DNA from 2 places in the Mesorhizobium sp. RSR380A genome. Region 2 is predicted to be linked to the other one. Evidence: riboswitches for the same ligand, from Rfam matches in the RefSeq annotation. Region 2 holds a riboswitch; the other holds the start of a gene.
What was found. A riboswitch is a leader RNA that binds a small molecule or an ion and turns the genes downstream of it on or off. The one in region 2 is predicted to bind thiamine pyrophosphate.

Region 1: linked by a shared signal. The riboswitch ahead of thiB (thiamine ABC transporter substrate binding subunit) and the one ahead of ACYG9Z_RS23425 (YkoF family thiamine/hydroxymethylpyrimidine-binding protein) in region 2 are both predicted to bind thiamine pyrophosphate.

Annotation. Positions count from the first base shown of each region.
Region 1 is NZ_JBTTIB010000001.1:2,415,613-2,418,998, reverse strand. It holds gene ACYG9Z_RS11695 (ABC-F family ATP-binding cassette domain-containing protein) at 1-786, opposite strand, end outside; gene ACYG9Z_RS11690 (thiamine diphosphokinase) at 788-1,447, opposite strand; TPP riboswitch at 1,610-1,724, shown strand; gene thiB (thiamine ABC transporter substrate binding subunit) at 1,768-2,775, shown strand; gene thiP (thiamine/thiamine pyrophosphate ABC transporter permease) at 2,996-3,386, shown strand, end outside.
Region 2 is NZ_JBTTIB010000001.1:4,855,381-4,858,766, forward strand. It holds gene ACYG9Z_RS23405 (hypothetical protein) at 72-287, shown strand; gene ACYG9Z_RS23410 (DUF2934 domain-containing protein) at 380-619, shown strand; gene ACYG9Z_RS23415 (hypothetical protein) at 775-1,026, opposite strand; partial or broken gene ACYG9Z_RS23420 (GSU2403 family nucleotidyltransferase fold protein) at 1,292-1,681, opposite strand; TPP riboswitch at 1,892-2,004, shown strand; gene ACYG9Z_RS23425 (YkoF family thiamine/hydroxymethylpyrimidine-binding protein) at 1,995-2,603, shown strand; gene ACYG9Z_RS23430 (ABC transporter permease) at 2,859-3,386, shown strand, end outside.

The DNA.
Region 1 (3,386 bases), 2.4 Mb from region 2:
GCGATGGCCGCGAAAACGCTGGCGCATGGTCTGCAGTTCGCCCAGGCGGCGCATGTTGCGTTTGCGGCGAGCCGTCACGCCATAGCGCAGCCAATGCTCCTCGCGCACGATCTGGCGGCCGAGCTTGTGCTGTTCGCGCTCTTCCTCTTCCAGCACAAGGTCGCGCCATTCCTCGAAATGGCCAAAGCCCTTGTCGAGGCGGCGGGTCTGGCCACGGTCGAGCCAGACGGTGGCGCGCGAGACGCGTTCGAGGAAGCGACGGTCGTGCGAGATGACGATCAGCGCCGAAGACGTCCGGACAAGCTCTTCTTCCAGCCATTCGATGACCGACAAATCGAGATGGTTCGTCGGCTCATCAAGCAGCAGAATATCGGGTTCGGGCGCCATGACGCGGGCAAGTGCTGCGCGGCGCGCCTCGCCGCCGGAGAGATCGTTGGGGTTCTCCGTGCCGGCGAGGCCGAGATGCTCCATCAGATATGTGGCGCGGTAGGGATCGTCGGCAGGCCCAAGCCCGGCCTCGACATAGGCGCGCACATTGGCAAAGCCGTCCATGTCGGGCATTTGCGGGAGATAGCGCACCGTTGCCGAAGGCTGGCGGAAGACCTCGCCGTCTTGCGGCTCGATCAGACCAGCAGCAATCTTCAGGAGCGTCGACTTGCCGGAGCCGTTGCGGCCGACGAGCGCGATCTTGTCACCGGCGGACGCCGTCAGTTCGGCGCCATCGAGCAGCGGCGTGCCGCCAAAGGTCAGTCTTATGCCGTCGAGGTTGAGAAGGGGCGGGGCCATGTCAGCTTTCAGGCAAGGGGTAGGGGTGGGCGAGCAGCAGCGCGCGGCCATGGCCGAGCGCGATTTCGAGGCCTCCCCCGGTCGTGTTGGACTTGACCTCGTTCGAGATGGTCAGCGACGAGCCGAACACGACCTCGACATGGTCGAGCGGCCACTTCGCGCCGGACACGGTGAGGCCCGAAAGATCGGAAAAGCCGAGCACCGAAAACAGCGTTCCGTCGGCATAGTCGAAGCCGGCCTTGCCAGGCAGCAGAGGGGCGCCTTCCTGCGCTCCGCTGGTCAACAGCACTTTTGTCCCGGCCTCGGCCAGCCGCAGGCTGAGCGCCAGATGGAGGAAGGCGTGGTCGGCGCGCTTGCCGCCGAAAGCGCCGGCCAGCACCAGGCTGGTGGCGCCGCGTTCCAATGCCGCCGCGATCGCCAGTTCGCCATCGGTCTTGTCCTTTTCGGGAGGAAACACCTCCCGCGGCACGGCGGCGAGATCGGCAGGCAGGTCCGCCGGCACGGAATCGAAATCGCCGACCCACAGCTCCGGCATCACGCCGAGCAGGCGGGCATGATCGATGCCGGCGTCGGCGGCGATGACGCGCGTGCCCGCGACCTGGCGGTCGAGCCGCGGCGTGCGGACGAGATCGCCGCCAAGCAGGATGGTGAATGTGCTCATATCCGCTGGCCCTTACCAGCCCCGCCGACGAAACGGAAGGCCGAGCGGCACCATCACTCTTTGTTGGAGCATGATCTTTTTCCGGAAACGGATTCCACTTTCCGGGATCATGCTCGGGCAAACTTCCACTTGCGTGGCACCTTGGCCGGGCCTATGTGTCGAAACGCTCTAACGGGGTGCCGGACGCGATCTTCGCGGACCGGCTGAGAGGCAGTCTCGCCAACCCGCTGAACCTGATCCGGTTTGTACCGGCGGAGGGATTAGACGCTTCGGACAGCCCGACGCCTCAATTCCTTTCAACACGAATGAAGGAGGCGCCGATGCGCATGTTTTTGTCCCGTCTTGTCCCAGCGCTGGGGCTTGCTGTTTCGCTGCTGGCAAGCTCTGCGTCCGCGCAGGAAAAACTCACGATCTATACCTATGAGAGTTTCACTGCCGACTGGGGTCCGGGGCCCCAGGTGAAGAAGGAATTCGAGGCCGAGTGCGGCTGCAGCGTCGACTTCGTCTCGGTGGCCGACGGCGTCGCGCTGCTCAACCGCGTCAAGCTCGAAGGTGCCTCGACCAAGGCCGATATCGTGCTTGGTCTCGACACCAACCTCACCGCGGAAGCCAAGGCTTCCGGCCTGTTTGTCCCACATGGCGCGGTGGCTGAAAACAACGTGCCGGGCGGCTGGAGCGACGACACTTTCGTGCCCTATGATTATGGTTATTTCGCCGTCGTCTACGACACCGAAAAGCTGAAGAGCCCACCGAAGAGCCTGAAGGAACTGGTCGAGGGCGATGCCGCCGACAAGATCGTCATCCAGGATCCGAGGACGTCGACGCCGGGCCTCGGCCTGCTGCTGTGGGTCAAGTCGGTCTATGGCGACAAGGCGCCGGAAGCCTGGGCGAAACTCAAGGGCAAAGTGCTGACGGTGACGCCGGGCTGGAGCGAGGCCTACGGCCTGTTCACCAAGGGCGAGGCGCCGATGGTGCTTTCCTATACGACGTCGCCGGCCTACCACATGGTGGCCGAGAACACCGGGCGCTACCAGGCGGCCTCGTTCGAGGAAGGCGAGTATCTGCAAATCGAGGTCGCCGGCATCACCACCACGGGCGCGAAGAATCCGCTGGCGGCGAAGTTCCTGGCCTTCATGACCGGGCCGAAATTCCAGGATGTCATTCCGGAGACCAACTGGATGTTCCCGGCCGGGAAAACCGACAAGCCGCTCAATCCGGCTTTTGATAGGCTGGTCAAGCCGGCGAAGACCTTGCTGTTCAGCCCGGAAGAGGTCGCGGCAAATCGCAAGGCCTGGGTGGATGAATGGCTGGCGGTGATGAGCAAGTAGATTTGGCTGTATAGTCAAAAGATGAGTGCTCTACGGCGCCCCCCTCTGTCCTGCCGGACATCTCCCCCACGAGGGGGGAGATTGGCCTTTACGTTGACTTTCGCCAATCTCCGAAGCTGCAGGAATGAGCGGAGCGCTAAAACCGCCAATCTCCCCCCTCGTGGGGGAGATGTCCGGCAGGACAGAGGGGGGCGCGAAGGAACGCGACGCCCGGTAAAGAGTGCAACGCTCTGACCCCCGCATCACGGCCGGCATTGTCGCGCTTGCGGCAATCGCGCTGCTGATCGGTGGCGCCTTCGCCGGCCTTATCCGGGAAGGCGCGCACGACCTTTCCGGCGCCGCGTCCGCCTTTGACCTCTATCTCCTGCGCGTTGTCCGCTTCACGCTCTGGCAGGCTGCGCTCTCGACCCTGCTTTCCGCCGTACCGGCGCTCTTCGTCGCCCGCGCGCTGTCGCGGCATCCGCGCTTCTTCGGACGCGGCTTCATCCTGCAGCTGTTCACTGTGCCCCTTGCCTTGCCGGCAATTGTCGGAGCGCTGGGCATACTGGCGCTCTATGGCCGCGCCGGTTATTTCGCCGCGATCGGTGGCCAGAGCTGGCCCGACATCTATG
Region 2 (3,386 bases):
GATACGGCCCTGTCGTTCTTCCCAAAAGGGCGGCAGGGCCGAATGACGAACATGATGAAAGGAGAATTGCCATGTTGCCGCATGTCGAGACCCCGAACTCCGCCAATGTTGCGGCGTGTTGCGACAAGTTGCTGGCCGAGCGCAACACGGCGCTGTTATCGATGAAGGAAGCGATCGCGCTCCTGCGGGAGCGCACCGGCACCGATCGTTCGGATGCCGACCTCGCGGGGCTGATCGTCAAGAAAGCGGCGCTGCTCGGCGTTGCGGTGATTTCCGACCCGCGCTGAGATGTCTCGTCACTCAAGACGCCGGCCGAATTTTCGGCTAATGTTTTCGTGGAATCTGGACCAACCGACCGGACCCAACCACGGAGGCTTAAGTGACGGACGACAAACAGGACCGCATTCGCCAGCGCGCGCACGAGATTTGGGAAAAGGCCGGCCGGCCTGAAGGCGCGCATCAGGAACACTGGGAGCAGGCCACGGCTGAAGTCGATGGCGCGGTCGCCAAGCCAAAAAAGGCGGCGAAGAAAGCTGACGCCAAGCCCGCCAAGGCAGCCGCCAAGTCAAAGGCAGCGAAGCCTGCCGCCGCAAAGTCCGGCAAAGCCAAATCGAAATAAGGCCAGAAATAAGGCCAGTCGAAATAAAGCAAGGCCGGAATTCGCTGGCCGGGCCATCCTTGGCGCCCGCCGTTCAGGCGCGCCCGAGCCTCTCAACCTGACGAATTGCGCCTGCGACGGGCAGCGCAATTCCTTGTGTTTGGCGACAGGCGCCCTCATGCCTCCCAGGCATAACTCGACAGCGCAAAGCGAATGCCGGCAGCTGTCATGGCCAGTTCGCATTCGGTGATCTGGCGCAGGTGGCGCAGATAGCGCGTTACAGTCTGTGGCAGCCAGCCGGCGCAGGCCTCGACATAGGCGCGGCTGTGAACAAGGGTGCCGGTCGACAGCCTCTCGTCCTTCTCGGCAACGACTTTCAGATATTGGCGGATGAAGCGGATGTCGTCGGCGATGTCTTGGCTGGCCATTCGCCAAGCCCCGGCGAGGCGTTCGCACTGATCGAATGACAAGGGCAACAAAGGGGGCGGCAATAAAGGCGGCGGCAACAAAGGCGGCGGCAACGACGGGGGTGACAGCAAAGGCCGAGAGAGATCGGCGAAGGCAACATGGTTCGCTGTGCTCAAGGACATTCCTCTCTGCGAAAAGAGATATCGTACTTTATGTACGAATAAGCGTCAAGCCAATTTCGTACGGTTGGGACGATGGAAATGAATATAGCAGCGGTCGCTTCAGCTAATCCCGCATCGTGAATCCTTCAGGAGTCGCACCAATTTCGCGGAGGGATTTCCCCAGGATGGTGTGACTGTTTTCCCTCGTGGCGGCGTCGAACAGGTTCAAGCCGCCCCGGATCGTCTCGCGCCAGTTTTCGCCCTTGTCCCACGCTTCCATGAAGGCGAAGGCAAGGTCGTCCTGGCGACGCGTGGCTTCGAGCGCTTGGGTCAGCAGGCGCGCTTGATGGAGATCCTTCTCCCGCTTGGCGCCAGCGCTCGGCCCGCGTCGCGAGGCGACGATCAGCTTGTGGATGGCGTAGCGCTGGGGCGAGGGGACCAGCACAGGCAAGCCCGAGCGATGCAGGAGCACAGTCCGGATGGGGTCGCGGATAAGGAAATCCAGAAACCGTAAGGGCTGCGCGGAGTCTCTGCCGTTTTCTTATAATTACGTTTATCAGCTTGAATTTCAACGCAGTTATAAGAAGTTCGTGGAAACGTTATAACGCAACGAACTGACGAGTCGTCTGTTAACGCCCGGGCGCCCGGCACGTCTGGCCCAAAACACTTTCCCGCAGTGCCTCAACAAACGGCTTCCCCAATGCCGCGAACGGTGCTTTAACCCGCCCATCCACAGGGGTGCTCCGTATCGTCGGGGCTGAGATGAGGGCGGCAAGCCTTCGGACCCTAAAGCTGATCTGGATAATACCAGCGGAGCGAGGCGGGCGATGTTTTCAGGCGCACAGATTTCCCTTTATCCCATGACCGACGATTTCGTCGGCGTCATCCTCGGCGCGCTCGGCGCGCTCGATCCCTGGCGCGACCGGCTGCGGATCGAAACCGATGACATCTCGACCCTTATGGTCGGGCCGCCCGAGGTGCTGTTTCCCGCCATGCGCGACCTGTTCGTCGCGGCGGCCAAAAGCGGCAAGCACTGCGTGCTTTCGGCGGCGATCTCGCGCGGCTGTCCGGGCGAGCCCGACGATCCGATCTGCCGCTCCGACGAGACCGGCGGCCCCGCCATTCCGCTGGACGAGCGCAAGATCGCCGCGATCCGCGCTGTCCAGGCCACGCCGTCGACCGGCCAGCCGGTGGCGGCGCAGTTCTCGCTCTACGTTATGGGCACGGGCGACCATATGGACGAGATCTACGGCTGCATCGATTTCCTGAAACAGTCCGGCGTCTTTGAGCGCTCAAAGAACTTCTGCACCAAATTGCGTGGCGATGCCGGTGCGGTGTTTGCCACGCTCAACGAGGCCTTCTGCCGCTTCGGCCCCGGCGCCGGCCACGTCACCCTCGACATCACGATCTCGGCGAACAGCCCGAGCGCCGTCTGAGCCGCGGCTCAAGCGTCGTTCCTTGAGGATATTGCCGTGGCTGGTTTATCTGACCCATTGCGTGGAGGAGATGCCTCTGACCCCTCAGCACAGAGAGGAGGGGAGCCATTGGCGATTGGCGAAGACCGCGATGCCCACGAATCTCCCCCCTCGAGCAGGAGATGGCCGGCAGGCCAGAGGGGGTCCCAGCGCGTGGAGCGCCGACGTCCTTTTCGCATCGGCAAGGCGTGGGCGCTCTATGCGAGACGACCCCCTCTGTCGCCTTCGGCGACATCTCCCCCTCGAGGGGGGAGATTAGCCGCAGCCATCGCCAAGACCATCCCCGCCGCCTGCGCCTCCGCCCTGCTCCTCGCGGCGTGGGAGCTCTACGCCCGCTATGGTGGCGCTGCGCCCACCATGCTGCCGGCGCCGTCGCGCGTGCTGCAGCAGGCCTGGGAGCATCGCGCTGCCCTTGCCGACAACACGCTGCCCACCATCCGCGCCACATCAGCCGGCTTCGCCTGCTCGTTGGTCGCTGCCTTCGTGCTTTCGGCGCTGGTCGATTTCTTGGCCCCGCTGCGCCGCGCGCTGTTTCCGCTGCTGATTGTCAGCCAGACCTTGCCGCTGGTCGCGATTGCGCCGCTCATCGTACTGTGGTTCGGCTTCGGGCTGATGCCAAAAATCTTGCTTGTGGCGCTCGTTACCTTCTTCCCGATGATGGTGGCGCTGGTCGAGGGTTTTGCCGCGACCAGCAAGGCGATTTCGCAGATGCTCGCCACCATGGGGGCAGGGCGCTGGCGCATC